3 regions of the Lachnospira sp. CLA-JM-H23 genome follow, and region 1 is predicted to be linked to each of the others. Evidence: predicted binding sites of a transcription regulator. Region 1 holds the regulator's gene; each other region holds the start of a gene.

The links. Region 1 encodes Rex, which represses fermentation and respiration genes when NADH is low (regulators of the CRP and FNR family bind a similar motif). Its sites were predicted from a motif close to ATTGTTAANTANTTAACAAT; they were not measured.
Region 2: a site for Rex is predicted at 3,756-3,775, ahead of gap (type I glyceraldehyde-3-phosphate dehydrogenase). Genes of this name have one in related genera too.
Region 3: a site for Rex is predicted at 3,358-3,377, ahead of hypB (hydrogenase nickel incorporation protein HypB). Genes of this name have one in related genera too.

Annotation. Positions count from the first base shown of each region.
Region 1 covers NZ_JBBMET010000005.1:143,804-149,709, forward strand. The annotation lists gene WMO42_RS08075 (methionine synthase) at 1-634, shown strand, start outside; gene WMO42_RS08080 (homocysteine S-methyltransferase family protein) at 627-3,083, shown strand; gene WMO42_RS08085 (redox-sensing transcriptional repressor Rex) at 3,214-3,849, shown strand; gene WMO42_RS08090 (hypothetical protein) at 3,876-4,499, shown strand; gene WMO42_RS08095 (NAD(P)H-hydrate dehydratase) at 4,496-5,906, shown strand, end outside.
Region 2 covers NZ_JBBMET010000009.1:32,191-38,096, forward strand. The annotation lists gene gpmI (2,3-bisphosphoglycerate-independent phosphoglycerate mutase) at 1-75, opposite strand, end outside; gene tpiA (triose-phosphate isomerase) at 247-996, opposite strand; gene WMO42_RS11610 (phosphoglycerate kinase) at 1,313-2,506, opposite strand; gene gap (type I glyceraldehyde-3-phosphate dehydrogenase) at 2,699-3,730, opposite strand; gene WMO42_RS11620 (Na/Pi cotransporter family protein) at 3,927-5,624, opposite strand.
Region 3 covers NZ_JBBMET010000009.1:135,964-141,869, forward strand. The annotation lists gene WMO42_RS12045 (FAD-dependent oxidoreductase) at 1-2,450, opposite strand, end outside; gene hypB (hydrogenase nickel incorporation protein HypB) at 2,521-3,192, opposite strand; gene WMO42_RS12055 (CarD family transcriptional regulator) at 3,550-4,047, opposite strand; gene WMO42_RS12060 (DUF6465 family protein) at 4,215-4,808, opposite strand; gene WMO42_RS12065 (HPr family phosphocarrier protein) at 4,827-5,081, opposite strand; gene WMO42_RS12070 (DUF3837 family protein) at 5,161-5,472, opposite strand; gene trpA (tryptophan synthase subunit alpha) at 5,475-5,906, opposite strand, start outside.

The sequences.
Region 1 (5,906 bases):
ATACTTAGGATACAAGGGAATAGGGGCAGATGAGACAATAAACAGCCTTATAGATGAATGTGAGGCAGAGGTCTTAAAAGCGGCAGTTCCAAGATATGTATACAGGGTAGTGGATGTGACACAGGTCGATGAGGGCGTAAGGCTTGAAGGGACTTCTGTTACATTAAAAGGAAACTCAATTAAAGAACATCTTAAAGGCTGTAATAAAGCGGCACTTATAGCAGTGACAATCTCTGATGGAATAGACAGGATGTTAAGGGTGATGCAGGCCTCAGACCTTGCCAAGGCTGTAATATCAGACAGTATGGCAAGTGCAGCAATTGAACAGGTATGTGATAAGGTTGAGGCTGTTATTAAAGAGGAACTTCCAGAGTATAACCAGACATTCAGGTTTGGAATAGGATATGGTGATCTGCCTTTGTCACAGCAGGGCGAATTCTTAAAAATACTAAATGCACCTAAGCTTATAGGGCTTAATATAGGAAAGACTGATATGATGACACCAACCAAGTCTGTAACAGCAGTTATTGGGCTTACAACCGGAGAGGTCAGTTCAAAGAAAAAAGGCTGTATGTCGTGTAACCTTAAAGGTACATGCAGATTCAGGGAAGCAGGAGGACATTGTAATGAATAAATTAAAAGAACTTTTACAAAAGGATTATGTGATTCTTGATGGTGGAATGGGTACTATGCTTCAGGCGGCAGGAATGAAGATGGGTGAAACACCAGAGATGCTTAATATTACAGAACCGGAACTTCTCATTTCCATACACGAGCAGTATCTAAAGGCAGGTGCAGACATAATATATGCCAATACATTTGGTGGCAACAGATATAAGCTTGAAGAATGTGGGCATTCAGTTGATGAACTTGTAACAGCGGGAATTAAAAATGCAAAGAAGGCGTGTGCCAATGTGAATCCACGAGCACTTGTAGCACTTGATGTAGGACCTATAGGACAGCTTCTAGAGCCAACAGGTACATTAAGCTTTGAGGAAGCTTATGAGATGTATGCTGAGATAGTCAAGGCTGGTGAAGCGGCAGGTGCAGATCTTGTTGTATTTGAGACAATGACAGATCTGTTAGATGTGAAAGCGGCAGTGCTTGCAGCAAAGGAGAATAGCCAGCTTCCAATAATGACGACTATGACATTTGAAGAAAATATGCGTACATTTACAGGATGTCAGATATCTTCATTTGCACTTACAATATCAGGACTTGGAGTTGATGCCTTAGGTGTCAACTGTTCACTTGGACCTAAGGAACTTGAGCCGGTTATTAAGGAACTTACAGGCTGGACTAATCTTCCGGTTATAGTAAAGCCTAATGCAGGACTTCCCGACCCTGTTACTAATGAATATAATGTGACAGCAGAGCAGTTTGCTGAATTTATGAAGGATTTAAGAAAGTATGGCATTAAAATATTCGGTGGTTGTTGTGGAACAACTCCTGAATTCATAAAGTGCTTATCAGATATGTTACATAAAGAAGGCAATTTAGCAAAAGAGCCAGTGAAAATACCATCGGCTGTATGCTCAGCTACAAGCACAGTTATAGTTGACCAGCCAAGAGTTGTAGGAGAGAGAATTAACCCAACAGGTAAAAAGGTATTTAAGCAGGCACTCTTAGATAATGATATGGATTATATACTTGGACAGGCATTAGAACAGACAGGTGCGGGTGCTGATATTCTTGATGTCAATGTAGGACTTCCGGGAATTGATGAAAGACAGATGATGGTTGATACTGTGAAAGCACTTCAGTCAGTTGTGGATGTGCCTCTCCAGCTTGACTCAACTATACCTGAGGTTCTTGATGCTGCATTAAGAGTATATAATGGTAAGCCGATTGTCAATTCAGTTAATGGAGAAGAAGACTCTCTTAATAACATTCTGCCAATAGTTAAAAAATATGGTGCGGCAGTAATTGGCCTTGCTCTTGATAAAGATGGTATTCCTAAGAAAGCAGAAGACAGAGTTGCCATAGCAAGAAAGATTATGGACAGGGCAATAGCTATAGGAATTCCTAAAGAGGATATATATATAGACTGTCTTACACTTACAGCCTCAGCCGAACAGGAGGGGGTAATGGAAACGCTTAATGCACTTTATGAGGTTAAGCATACTCTTGGCTTAAGGACGGTGCTTGGTGTATCGAATATATCTTTCGGACTTCCTAACAGAGTGCTTGTCAATCACATTTTCTTAACAATGGCTATGCAGAATGGTCTTGATCTTGCGATTATTAACCCTAACATATATGAGATGATGGGGGCAGTAAGGGCATATAAGCTTCTTGCCAATATAGATAAGAATTCTGTTGATTATATTAAGGCTTATGCTTCAATGCCTAATATAAGCAAGATTAATCCAATGAATACAGCGGCAAATGCAGTACAGGGTGGTCAGACAGCACAGGCAGGTGGAAGTGTTAATCTTAAGGATAAGAAGGGCAGTTATACCTGTGATGACTTATTCTATGCAGTAGAGAAAGGTCTAAAAAATGAAGGTGCAGCAATAACAGAAGAACTTCTTGCAGGTATGGATTCTATGGACATTGTTAATAATGCCTTGATTCCTGCACTTGATAAGATAGGTGAGGAGTTCGAGAAGGGAACATTATTCCTGCCACAGCTTATAATGGCGGCTGGCGTTGCACAGGGAGCGTTTGAGGTTATAAGAAAACATATGATTATGAGCAATAATGCACCTGTAAGCAAGGGAAAGATTGTTATTGCGACGGTTAAGGGAGATGTCCACGATATTGGAAAGAATATCGTAAAGGTACTTCTTGAGAATTATGGTTATGAGGTTATTGATCTTGGAAAGGATGTTGAATATCAGGTTGTTGTAGATGCGATTAAAGAAAATGGTGCGAAGCTTTGTGGTCTGTCAGCACTTATGACAACAACACTTGTTTCAATGAAAAAGACAATAGAACTTATACATAAGAACAATCTTGATTGTAAGGTTATGGTAGGAGGAGCAGTGCTTACTCCTGAATATGCTAAGGAAATACATGCGGATTTCTATTCAAAGGATGCAAAGGAGTCTGTGGATATTGCTAAGAGAGTGCTTGGATAGAGTACATTTCTTTACTTTTTAGCAAAATAGTTATATAATTAACATTAATTTTGAAGGCTGATGGGAAGCTGGTAATTACAGGTTTCCCATCTCCTTTTCGTAGCAGTATTGCACAGGAATGGAGAATGTTATGGAAGAGAATAAGAAGATTTCATCGGCTGTTATAAGAAGATTGCCAAGATATTACAGATATCTGGGCGAACTTATAGAAAGTGGTGTTCAGAGGATTTCATCTAAAGATTTAAGTGTGAGAATGAAAGTTACAGCATCACAGATAAGACAGGACCTCAATAATTTCGGAGGTTTTGGACAGCAGGGATATGGATATAATGTGAAGTATCTTTATGATGAGATAGGCAAGATACTTGGAATAGACAGGAAGCATAATATGATAATAATAGGTGCTGGTAACCTTGGACGTGCTATTGTTAATTATACAGACTTTGAGAAGCGTGGTTTTGTTATATGCGGCGTATTTGATAACAATCCAGAGCTTAAAGGTGAAAGCATTCACGGAATAGATATAATGATGATGGATCAACTTGCCGATTTTATACATAAGAACGATATAGAGATAGTTGCACTGACAATACCAAAGCAGGCGGCTAAGGAAATCGGAAAGCAGGTTGCAGATGCAGGAATTAAGGCTATATGGAATTTCGCACATACAGATCTTAATCTGCCAGATGACGTAATAGTTGAGAATGTACATTTATCAGAAAGCCTTATGAGACTTTCTTACACAATTGCCAATAAGCACTCATAAAGATATTAAATCCAAAGGGGGAATTGATGGTGTCTAAGATAACTTATGAATTGTTAAAGAATAGTGATGTATTTAAGAATATTCCGATTCTTACGCTTGATGAGCGATGGTATCACCTTATTAACGAGAAGAATAAGACAGATGAGATTGCGTATTGGGAGAAACAGGTTAATGAACTGCTTAAGAAGCAGGGAAGAATTAATAATGACATTAAAGACATCAAGAAGCTTAAAAAGCAGCTTATCAATGATGTTGTTGAGAATATGGAAGATGATGATTCAAGTAGGCAGAAGCAGAAGCGTATGAGCCAGAACCAAAGACTTATACAGGAGTCTAATGACAAGATAGCTTCGCTTGAAGATGAACTCTTAGAAGTACCAAGAGAATTGGCAAGGGCTAACGAGAAGCTTCTTACAGAGACACTTAAAGCCTGCTATGACAGAATGAATGCCAATACAGAGGATATAGAGGTACTTGATAAGTGGATTAATGCTACAAGAGTCAAGCTTAAGAAGAATATTCTTATAAAACAGGATAAAGAAACTGTTAATAATAATATGTATTCTCTTATACACGATATTATCGGACCTGAGAATTGTAGTGCAGTTGACAGAATTAATGAAGGCAATGTAGGAGATAAGCAGGAATGAGATATGTATTAGATGCGGCTTCTATGAAGAATGTGGATTCTTATTCAATTAATACTCTTGGTATACCATCAGTTGTGCTTATGGAAAGAGCCGCACTCTCAGTGACAGAAGCTATTGAAAGCAAGGTTAAAGGAAATATACATACAGACATTATATGCGTATGTGGACGTGGCAATAATGGGGCAGATGGACTTGCGGTGGCAAGACAGCTTTATCTTAAGGGCTACAATGTGGATGTGTATATAATTAACTCACACGCTTCTACCAAAGAATTCGATATACAATTGAACATAATAAAGAATCTGGGCATAGAATGTATTAATAGCCCGGATTTTTCTAAATATGGGGTTATTGTAGATGCCTTATTTGGCAATGGCTTATCAAGAGAACTGGCAGGAGAGGCCAGAATAGTAGTAGATACAATTAATAAATGCAGTACATCAGTGCATTCGCAGTATACACAGAATAGCGACAATAATGGAAACAGGCTTGTTGTGGCTGTTGACATACCATCAGGTATAAGTGCATCGACAGGTGTGGTTATGGGATCTGCGGTTAATGCTGATATAACAGTTACCTTCGGATTTGAAAAAATCGGACATATATTATATCCAGCAGCTTCATATTGTGGGAAGATTATAAGAAAAGATATAGGTTTTGCACAATATCCGGATATGACAAGGGATATTTTCACATATGATTATAGTGATATATCTGATATGCTTCCGCTAAGAAAGCCTGATGGCAATAAAGGAACATTTGGAAAGGCACTTGTAATAGCTGGTTCAAGGCTTTATGGAGGTGCAGCAGTATTAAGTTCAAGAGCGGCGGCACGTATAGGTGCAGGGCTTGTAAGAACCCTTACGCATATAAGCAACCGTACAGCAGTTATAACGGGCAATATGGAATGTATTGTTGATACATATGATACTGATGAGGAATGTGGAGATTTTGTTAAGAATACAGAGACATTAGTGGATAAATGTATCTGCTGGGCAGATGTTGTGTGCATAGGTCCGGGGCTGTCTATGGAAGAAAGTGCAGTAAAGCTTGTAAGAAGTGTGTCAGCAAAGAAGAATATTAAAAAGCTGTATGATGCAGATGCCCTTAATATAATCGCCCAATATAAAATTGAACTTGATGGCAGTAATGATGATGTAGACTATGAAGCTGGCGGCAATAGTGGTAATGCTTCATATAAAGATGATATGTCAGATAAGAATGTTGTCGTTACACCACACATAGGAGAAATGTCACGTCTTACAGGACTTGATATTGCGGTGATAAAGAATAATCCTATAGATACAGCAAGAACATATTCAAGAGAACATAATTGCGTATGTGTATTAAAAGATGCAAGAACTATTGTTTCTGATGGAGAAAGAGTGTATATTAATATGTCAGGCA
Region 2 (5,906 bases), on a different contig from region 1:
TATTGCATTACCCTCTGTTCTATCACTTAAACCATAACCATCAAGTACCATTAATACAACTGGTTTCTTACTCATATTATTTTCCTCTTTTCTAAGATAGCAATATCTTTAATATTCTCTCTAATTATTCCTGTTGTATGATAGCATACTTATTACTAATTTGCAATTTAGAATAATTATAATTATATTAAAAAGCAATAAGCCATACCTAGAATTACTTCCGTATATGGCTTACTATGTATCTTATTATATATTGTAATTAACAATTTCACAAAAATCCGGCTTAAGACTTGCACCGCCTACAAGACCGCCATCTATATCAGGCTGCCTGAATAATTCTGCAGCATTACCAGCATTAACAGAACCTCCATAAAGAATTCTTATTGAAGAAGCTGCTTCTTCTCCATATAACTTCCTTATATCTAATCTTATAGCCTCACATACTTCCTGAGCCTGAGCTGATGTAGCAACCCTGCCTGTTCCAATAGCCCATATAGGTTCATATGCAATAACACACTTCATAGCATCTTTAGCTGACACCTGTAAAAATGCTGCGTCAATCTGCTTATTAATGAAATCCAATGTTATGCCTTCTTCTCTCTGCTGGATAGTCTCACCACAGCATATAATAGGTGTCAATCCATATTCAATTGCTTTTCTTACTTTGCGGTTGATGCACTCATCATCTTCACCAAAATATTGTCTTCTTTCTGAATGTCCAACTATAACATAATCAACACCAGCCTCTTTTAACATTCCTGGTGAAATCTCACCCGTATATGCACCTTTTTCTTCATAGTGCATATTCTCGGCACCAACCTTAATATCTGTTCCTTTGACTGCGTCTACAACTGGTATAATGTCTATTGATGGAACACAAAACACTACATCAACATCACGATTAGAGAACTTATCACGAAGCTCACATACAAGCGATACTGCTTCCTTTGGTGTCATATTCATTTTCCAGTTTCCCGCAACTATCTTCTTCCTCATACTACAATCACGCCTCCATACAATATAACTGATTAGCTTATTCATCATTATTACCAGCTCAGTTATTTTAATAAAAAAATTATATCATACAAATTTATAAAAAGCCACTAATAATGCAAATATTTAAAATAAATACAATGTATGTACCTAAGTATTTTATATATACAACATATTGTATTAAGACAAGCTTAGTTTTATGATTATTTTCAAACAAAAGGAGCCGTATATATCAATATACAGCTCCTTTTGTGTATTGCCCGACTGAATTAACTGTCAATTAACCAATCAAAGCTATATGTTTATGTCAGTAAACACTCTATTTGTCATTAGCTGCTACTACACCTGGGAGTTCCTTACCTTCAAGGAATTCAAGTGAAGCACCGCCACCTGTTGAAATATGTGTCATCTTATCACCGAAACCAAGGTTATTAACTGCGGCTGCTGAATCACCACCACCGATAATTGTAGTAGCATCTGTAAGCTGAGCTAATTCTTCTGCAACAGCAATAGTTCCCTTTGCAAAGTTAGGGAATTCAAATACACCCATAGGTCCATTCCATACTACTGTCTTGGCATCCTTAAGAGCATCCTTGTAAAGCTCACAAGTCTTAGGTCCGATATCCATACCCATATCATCATCTTCCTGGCATCCAGCTTCAACTACATGGAAAGGAGTATCGTTCTTGAATTCCTTTGTTACTACTGTATCAACAGGAATAAGCATCTTAACACCCTTAGCTTCAGCCTTAGCCATCATTTCCTTAGCATAGTCAAGATAATCTTCTTCAACTAATGACTGTCCAACGTGACCACCATGAGCCTTCTGGAATGTGTATGACATACCGCCACCGATAATAAGTGTATCAACCTTATCAAGAAGGTTGTTAATAACAGAAATCTTTGAAGACACCTTTGAACCACCAAGAATAGCTACGAAAGGCCTTACTGGATTATTAACAGCATTTCCAAGGAAATCTATTTCTTTCTGCATAAGGTAACCAACTACTGCTGTATCAACATACTTTGTTACACCTACGTTAGAGCAGTGTGCTCTGTGTGCTGTACCGAAAGCATCATTAACAAATACATCAGCGATTGAAGCTAAATCCTTAGAGAATTCATCACCATTCTTTGTCTCTTCTGCTCTGAAACGTGTATTCTCAAGAAGAATAACATCTCCATTATTCATAGCTTCAACAGCAGCTCTTGCATTGTCACCAACTACTGTATCATCAGCAGCGAACTTAACTTCCTGTCCAAGAAGCTCTGAAAGTCTTTTAGCAACTGGTGCTAATGAAAATGCCTTATCAGCTCCCTTTGGCTTACCAAGATGTGAGCAAAGAATAACCTTTCCTCCATCAGCTATTAACTTCTTTATTGTTGGAAGTGCAGCAACAAGACGTGTTTCATCTGTAATCTTATCACCATCTAATGGTACATTAAAATCACATCTGCATAAAACTCTTTTGCCATTAACGTTGATATCATCAACTGACTTCTTATTAAGCATATCTATATCCTCCAAATTATCATTACTAGCTTATTGACAGTGACCTGTAAACAACCCAGGTATGCCTGTTCTGTCCCGCCATACATCAGGACAGTCTTAACATACTTATCAAAATACCGGAGAATGAATTCTCATCTCCGGTATTATTACAAGTTAAATAAATTAACCCTTAATGGTCAATGTATATTATAATTACTTGCTTAATTCAGCGAAGTACTTAATTGTTCTAACCATCTGGCTTGTGTATGAGTTCTCGTTATCATACCAAGAAACTACCTGAACCTGGCAGCCACCGTTTGGAAGTTCGTTAACCATTGTCTGTGTAGCATCGAATAATGAACCAAATCTCATTCCAACGATATCACTTGATACGATAAGTTCTTCATTGTAACCAAAGCTTTCTGTAGCAGCAGCCTTCATAGCAGCATTAACTTCATCAACAGTAACCTTCTTAGCTACAACAGCGTTAAGGATTGTTGTAGAACCTGTAGGTGTAGGAACTCTCTGAGCAGCTCCAATAAGCTTTCCATTAAGTTCTGGGATAACAAGACCGATAGCCTTAGCAGCACCTGTTGAGTTAGGAACGATGTTGCAAGCACCAGCTCTTGATCTTCTTAAATCACCCTTTCTCTGAGGTCCATCAAGTATCATCTGGTCACCTGTGTAAGCGTGAATTGTGCACATAATACCTGATTCGATTGTTGCACAGTCATTAAGAGCCTTAGCCATAGGAGCTAAGCAGTTAGTTGTACAAGAAGCAGCTGAGATAATCTGATCATCTGCTGTAAGTGTTTCGTGGTTAACATTGTAAACGATTGTCTTTAAATCGTTACCAGCTGGAGCTGAGATAACAACCTTCTTAGCACCTGCATTGATATGAGCCTGAGCCTTAGCCTTTGATGTATAGAAACCTGAGCACTCAAGAACTACGTCAACATCAAGATCTCCCCATGGGCAGTTGTTAGCATCTGGCTCTTTGTAGATCTTAATTGTCTTACCCTTTACTGTAATTGTACCTGCTTCATCATCAGCTGTTACCTGATCTTCCTCACCGAAATCAACATATCTTCCCTGTGATGAATCATACTTTAAAAGATGAGCTAACATCTTAGGGCTTGTTAAATCGTTGATAGCAACTACTTCGTATCCTTCTGCACCGAACATCTGTCTGAATGCAAGTCTACCGATACGTCCAAAACCATTAATCGCAACTTTTACTGACATAAAAATAAATCCTCCTAATATAAAGATTGTTAATAAAAAATCAACTACATTGTATTCTACATAAAACAATTTAAAATATCAAGTGTTAATTCCTATTTTTTACAAATTATTGTATATTTCGCCATTCAAATTAAACTTTTTACCATATTCCATTAATCTTATTATATCTAGTCTGTTCTGAAACTCACTAATCAGCTTATTTTTTCTCTTTTATCTCTGCTAACACACAGTCCGCAAGATTATTAGCGTGATCTGACATTCTCTCAAGATTAGACAAAATATCAAGGAATACAACGCCATTAGATGGCTTACATAATCCAGAAGATAATCTCTCGATATGTTTATTTCTTAATTCTTCTTCTAAATCATCAACCTCGTCTTCTATACGGCATACATTATCTGCTGCAACCCTGCTGAACTTTTCCCTGGCTTTAATTGCCTCTGAGAAACAGACAATAACCTTTTCAGATAACTTCTTGAGTTCTTCCATTCCATGCTGGGAGAATATTATTTCATTATCTATCTTGTATTTGGCAAGATCAGACATATTCTCTGCATGGTCTGACACTCTCTCAATATCAATAATCGCATGGAATAAATCATTAATAAGTAAATGCTGTTCTTCCGTTATGGAAAGATTATTAACTTTTATGAGATATTCTGTAAGATACTTTTCATAGAGGTCAACCTTGTGTTCCGTCTCTATGACTTTATCTATCATATCCTGATCATTGTTCATAACAGCACTTACCGAATATTTTATATTATCCAGTGACAGATTGCCCATTATGATAACTTCGCTGAGTGCCCTGTCAACCGCTACTGATGGCTGTTCTAATATTCTGCTGTCAAAATGTCTTGATAACTCTGCCGCATAACTGTCGCTTGCCTCTAATGAAGCATTTTCTTCATCTTCAGTCTTCTCTCTTATAATTATGCCTGAAAGTTTAACAAGCAGACTTCCAAATGGCATCATTATAGTTGTACATATTATGTTAAAGAACGTATGGAATATAGATATTTCCACACTTGTTATATTATGCACAGCTAACGCAGGTTTAAACATAAATAATATAAAAGCACCTGTTCCAAATATAACTGCTCCCGCAACATTAAATAAAAGATGCATACAAGCTGCTCTCTTTGCATTCCTTGTTGTACCAGCACTTGATATAATTGCAGTTACACACGAACCTATATTCTGCCCCAACGTAATAAATACTGCCGCATTGGTAGTAACCACTCCATTAATTGCGAGTGTCTGTAATATACCTACTGATGCAGAAGAGCTTTGTAGAATTGCTGTTACTACAATACCAATTGCAATGCCCAATAATGGATTACTTCCTACTACTTCAAACGCTTTTGAAAAAATAGGTGCATCTGTATATGGAGATATCGACTCTGACATAAAATCAAGTCCTAAGAATAAAAGTCCGATACCTACAACTATCTCTCCTGCCATTTTCTTTTTAGGCTTCTTACTAAACAATACAAGAATTGCACCGATTCCTACAAGCAGAGGTGCATAAAATGATGGCTTTAACACTTTGACAGCATCTCCGAGCTGTCCTAAAGATACAATCCATGCTGTTATGGTTGTACCAATGTTAGCACCCATTATAACTCCTACAGCCTGTACAAGTGTCATAAGACCAGCATTAACAAATCCAACAACCATAACTGTTGTCGCGCCACTACTCTGAATTATGGCTGTTATAAATGCTCCAACAAGAACAGCTAATAATCTGTTCCTTGTAAGATAGCCTATGAGCTGTTTCATCTTGCTTCCCGCTGACTTTTGCATACCATCTGCCATTATGTTCATTCCATATAAGAACATACCGATGCCGCCTGCAAACATAAACAAATTGCCAACTAACTCAATATTCACTTTTTTCTCCTGTCCTGCACATACTAATTATCTGTTAATAAAGATTTATCTATACTTAATAAAAGTAAAGAAATTGTGCATTTTGTGTAAAGAATGTAAAAATACGTTTACATAATAACAATCAATTCAAATATTTTCAAGGGCTTTAGTACCATTTTCAAACTAATAATGCTATAATCAACAATATAATAATTATAAATATGATGTGAGTATCAGAATAATCTTTACTGCTCACTTATACATCGTGATTGTTTAGCAGCCCACATAATAACAATCTAATTT
Region 3 (5,906 bases), on a different contig from region 1:
ATCTGTCTTGAAGAATTATCATAGCTTTCTACCTTGATGTTATTCTTGTCAAGTTCTATGAAATCCCTTCTGTTACGTCCTATTGTAAGTGAGCTGTGTGGCTGTACATATCTGTGGATTGATATAGCAGCTTCTTTACCAGCCGCAATTGCATCAATAGCAAATCTTGGTCCTGTGTATACATCTCCACCGATAAATACATCTGGATCTGTTGTCTGGTATGTAAGCTTGTCAGCTTTAACTCTTACGCCATCTATCTCAACCTTTGTGCCTTTTAATAAATCGCCCCAGATTGTTGTCTGGCCTATACTTAAGAATACGTGACTGCACTTAACTGTCTTAGTATCATTCTCATCATACTGAGGGTTAAATCTTCCATCTGCATCCTTAACTGATGTACATCTCTTAAGGACAATTCCTGTAACCTTTCCATTTTCTGTAAGGATTTCCTTAGGACCCCAGCCACAGTCAAGCTTAACGCCTTCTTCTACAGCCTCTTCTATTTCTTCTTCTGAAGCTGGCATATTAGCTCTGTCCTCAAGACAGAACATAGATACATTGTAATCACCAACTCTTGTGCTTGTTCTTGCAACGTCAATAGCAACATTACCACCACCGATTACAACAACATCACCTTCAAGTGGGAATTCGTGTGTGCTTCCAGCCTCTTTTAAGAAGTCAACTGCTGACATAACGCCCTTGGCATCTTCGCCTGCAACTCCTGCTTTTCTTGAACCCTGACAGCCTATTGCTATATAAAATGCTTTATAACCCTGCTTCTTTAATTCATCAATAGTGATGTCCTTACCAACTTCAACACCTGTCTTAATGTCAACGCCCATCTGTCGCATAACATCTATCTCAGCCTCAACAACATCTTTTTCAAGCTTAAATGATGGAATACCATATACAAGCATACCACCAGCCTTCTTGTTCTTCTCAAATACAGTTGGCTTGTAACCCTTCTGTGCAAGGTAGAATGCACACGAAAGTCCAGCAGGTCCGCCACCAATAATAGCAATCTTTTCATCAAAATATCCCTTAGTTGCCGGAACTACAGGTTCTGGTATATAACGTGTATCTGCTTTTAAATCCTGCATTGCAATAAACTTCTTAACTTCATCTATTGCAATAGCTTCATCTATTGTTCCTCTTGTACAGGCATCCTCACACCTTCTGTTACATACATGTCCACATACTGCCGGGAATGGATTATCCTTCTTAATAAGTGCAAGTGCATCCTTGTATCTTCCCTGAGCTGCCATCTTAAGATAGCCCTGAACCGCTATATGTGCTGGACAGGCTGTCTTACAAGGTGCTGTACCTGTATCATAACAATTGATACGGTTCTTATCCCTGTAATCTTCTGTCCACATATGTGGTCCCCACTTCTGCTCTGATGGAAGTGGCATTTTAGGATACTTAATCTCGCTTCCGTCCTTAGTACATAACTTCTGTCCAAGCTTTACAGCTCCTGCCGGACAGTATTCAACACACTTGCCACAGGCTACACAGTTCTCTTTAGTTACCTTGGCAACATATGCCGAACGTGACATATTAGGTGTGTTAAATAACTGCGATGTTCTAAGTGCATAACAGACATTAACATTACAGTTACATATAGCAAATATCTTGTCCTGTCCGTCAATATTAGTAATCTGGTGAACAAAACCATTGTCTTCAGCCTTCTTGAATATCTCAAGTGCTTCTTCCTTAGTGATATAATGACCGCCCTTGCCTGTTTCAACAACATAATCAGCCATATCACCAACAGCTATACACCAATCCTCTGGATCATCTGCACAGCCTTCATCATAAGTCTTTCTTGACTTACGGCATGAACATGGGCTTGCTGCATATTTGCCATCATACTTATCAAGCCAGTATGATATCTTCTCTAAAGATATTGCCTCGTTATTCATATCAATAGCTTTCTCTACCGGAATAACGTGCATACCAATTCCTGCACCCCCTGGTGGCACCATAGGAGTAATCTTTTCCAATGGAAGACGGCTCATTCTCTCAAAAAAACGTCCCATCTCTGGATGTTCTTCAAGAACTGTGGAATTCATATTAGTAAATTCAGCACTTCCTGGTACGAACATTGGAAGAACATACTGCTTCTCGTGCTGTGGATTTTCCCAGTTATATTCCAAAAGACCATTAAAAGACATCTGCTCAAGCTGCTTTTCAAGTTCTTTCTCGTCCATTCCTGTAATCTGCACCATCTGCTTAAGTGTCTTAGGTTTACGGACACCCATTTTTAATGCTATATTGGCCTGTTCATCTGTACATATTGGTGCAAGTCCCCAGTATTCCGGACTATCTGCTGTTAATTTCTCAAAGCCAAGCTTAATTGGCACTCTGTCTGTTATCATCTTGCCAAGCTTAAGTATTGGCTCTCTTACCGGAAGTTCCGGATGAGGATTTTTAAATTCTTCTTTACCCATAAATTGTCCTTTCCACCTTATAAAGGCTTTTATCTTCGTTGCTCACGTTAAATAATTATGCTTACCGTGGTTACGCTTCTTTCCATTCCATAACCTGGTTCTTTAACCAGTCTGTCCATTCTAATATTCCTTCACCCGTCTTGGCACTAACAGGTATCACCTTAGCATCAGGATTTCTTCTTCTGATATATTCCCTGCACTGTTCAATATCAAAATCAAAATATTCCATAACATCAATCTTATTGATAAGCACAACATCACACACTGAAAACATAAGGGGATATTTAAGTGGTTTATCATCACCCTCTGGCACTGAAAGAATCATAACATTCTTTACTGCACCTGTATCAAACTCCGCCGGACAGACAAGATTTCCGACATTCTCAAGAACTACCAGATCAATATCACTATCGTCAAGCTCATCAATTCCCTGTCTTGTCATATCAGCATCAAGATGACACATTCCACCAGTATGAAGCTGTATTGCTTTAGCACCTGTCTCAGCAATTGTTATTGCATCAACATCTGAATCAATATCAGCCTCCATAACGCCTATTCTTAAGTCATCTTTCAACTGTTCAATCGTTCTTGTAAGAGTTGTTGTCTTTCCTGCCCCCGGTGATGACATAAGATTTAAAAGAAATACACCTTTATCTTTTAAATCTTTTCTTAAAAGAGCGGCACGTTCATCGTTGCTTTCAAACACGCTTTTTTTCACTTCAATAACCCTAACGTCCTTCACTGCTAACCTCCCTGATTTAATATGAGCTAATAAAGCTGTTCACATATGCCAAGCCATAACAATAGCTTATTACATACTATGTGAATATTTAATTGTCAATAAAAGTCTGACTAAATTATGCCGTAATCAGTCCCTGCTTTTATGCGTATTGCACTATGATAGCAATATGTTAAAAAAATGTCAATTATCAATTCACGAAATCAAGCTTTATCATAATAATATTATTATATATGTTTTAAAATAAAAAAAACAGTGTTATTGATAAAATGCAATCATTGAATGTTACCATTAATTACATTTATCTAAAACACTGGATAAAATATATTATTTAATCAAACAGGATTTCTCTGATTAAAATCAAAGCACTGACAGATAATTGTCCATCTGCTCTGACATTGCAGTGTAGTCCTCATTCATAGCCGCTGCTATCTCTCCGTAAAGAAGCTTTCTTGCTGTTGCAAGCATACGGTTATCTGCCGACTTCATTCTCCTTAACTCCTTTGCTCTGTCATTCTTTATGTTAAACAAAGCTCTTACAAGGTGCATAAGCTGTATAACGTCCTGTGATTTAACCATCTCGTCATACCTGGATGGGTGAATCTTTTCATTGAGTGCCTCATCCTTCTTACAATTCTTAGCACGGTCAATAAGCTTGATACAGGTATCCTTGCCAATTATGCTCCTAATCATAACTTTGTTATTCTCAACTGGCGAATATATAATACCTTTAGTGTCATATACAGGCTGAAGAAAATAATAATCTTTGTCAATTCCCTTTATAGGTGGTCTGCCTATCTGTTCAATCTCACATACACCTACAACTCCATAAACAACTTTTTCATTAACTTCAAACATATAACTCCTCATTTCTGTGTACTTTACTTTACCAACTTGGGTATTATTATACATCAATTCGACAATTTTTTCAAAATGTTTTCTTTTAAAATTCTTTATAAAGAACAAAAAAGAACTGTGGCATCATACATACACCACAGTCCTTTAACATTATGTATCAATTGGAATTAATAGAGATTAACACGTCCTGCAACATTGCCGTTAGCAACATAGTAACATGCATTATCTTCTGGCTTTAAGTACATTTTCAGTTCCTTAATCTCTACATTCTGTTCCTTAGCATCTTCAACTATTCTTGCAACAAGAGTTTCCTCATCAACCTGTTTATTAGCATACTGGAAGAATAACTCCTTATCAAAAGTATTCTTAGCTGCCTTAGTTGTCTTTCTAGTGGCTGGCTTCTTTGCCTTTACTTCCTTAACAGCCTTAGCTGCTGTCTTAGTTGTCTTAGCTGCTGCTTTAGAAGCTGCCTTTTTAACTGCTGCCTTCTTAGCTGTGACTGCTGTCTTAACTTCTGCCTCTACACTCTTAGCTGTTGCCTTTACATCAGCTTCAACCTTCTTGGCTGCTTCCTTAGTTTCCCCGGCTGCCTTCTTTACTGTCTCAACAGTCTTAGCTGCTTCTTTCTTAGTTTCCTTAACAGTTTCTTTTGCTGCTGCCTTTGCAGGTGTCTTTCTTGTAGTGGTCTTCTTAACATCTGCACTCTTTGCTGTCTTAACTTCTGTCTTAGCCTCGTTACCAAAAATGTCCTTAGTTTCCATGATCAAATCCTCCATAAATTAATCATTACAAGTTAAAAAGTTCCTAATTGCATCGGTGGCATTACTCTCATCACTGCCAGTAGCTGTAACTTTAACCTCGATGCCTTCCTTTAATCCAAATGCCATAATCCCCATAAGACTTTTTGCATTAATGTTTTTTCCTTCGCCCTCAATCTCAATATGACTGTCAAACTTACATGCTATCTGAACTAATTCAGCTATTGGATTCTTATGTGCTTTGTTAATGTCTGCAACCTTAACCAATTCTGTCATCGTTAACATCCACCTATCCTTCATAAATTAATTACATTTGTAGAATATACCTCATATACCCTAATAAGTCAAGACCTGCTTAAATATTCTTATCGTTGTATCCCATATGATATAGTTCATTCATCTGCTCATCAAACTTATCTGTAACCTCATAATCAGACGTTATTGCAATTAACTGCTGTATCTTCTTATCATCCGTCTGGATAGCTGAAATACCGCTTATAACCTTATCATACACGCTTTTTAATTCAGTTATTGTGCCTTCTGGTTCAACACCCTCCTGACTTGTTAAAATACCAAGTGCATACGCACATTCATAATTTCCTGTCATTCTGGCATTATCATATCTGCATTTTGTCTGTATCGCTGTTCTTACAAGACTAACAACCATATTTACTCATTCATCTCCTTCTTGAAAGAGCTTATATATTCTTTGATAACATTTTCATCATAATTATTCTCTTTCATAAGAGTTATAAAATGTGAACCAACAATTGCACCATCAATAATATCCTCAAGCGGCTCTACGTCCCCGGCTGTTCTTATTCCAAATCCCATCATAACCGGAACTGGGCTGTTCTTCTTAACTTCCAAAAGATACTCTCTTATCTGCTTATGGAAATTAGCACCATTACCTGTAACACCCATCTGTGATACACAGTATACAAAGCCTCTTGCATTATTAACAATCATAGGTATACGCTGCTTAGATACCGGTGATACGAGCTGTATAAGAATTGGTGCAGCCTCATTTTCTGCAAGCACTGCATTAATCTCTTTCTGCTCCTCATATGGAAGGTCTGGTATAATAAGACCATCCACTCC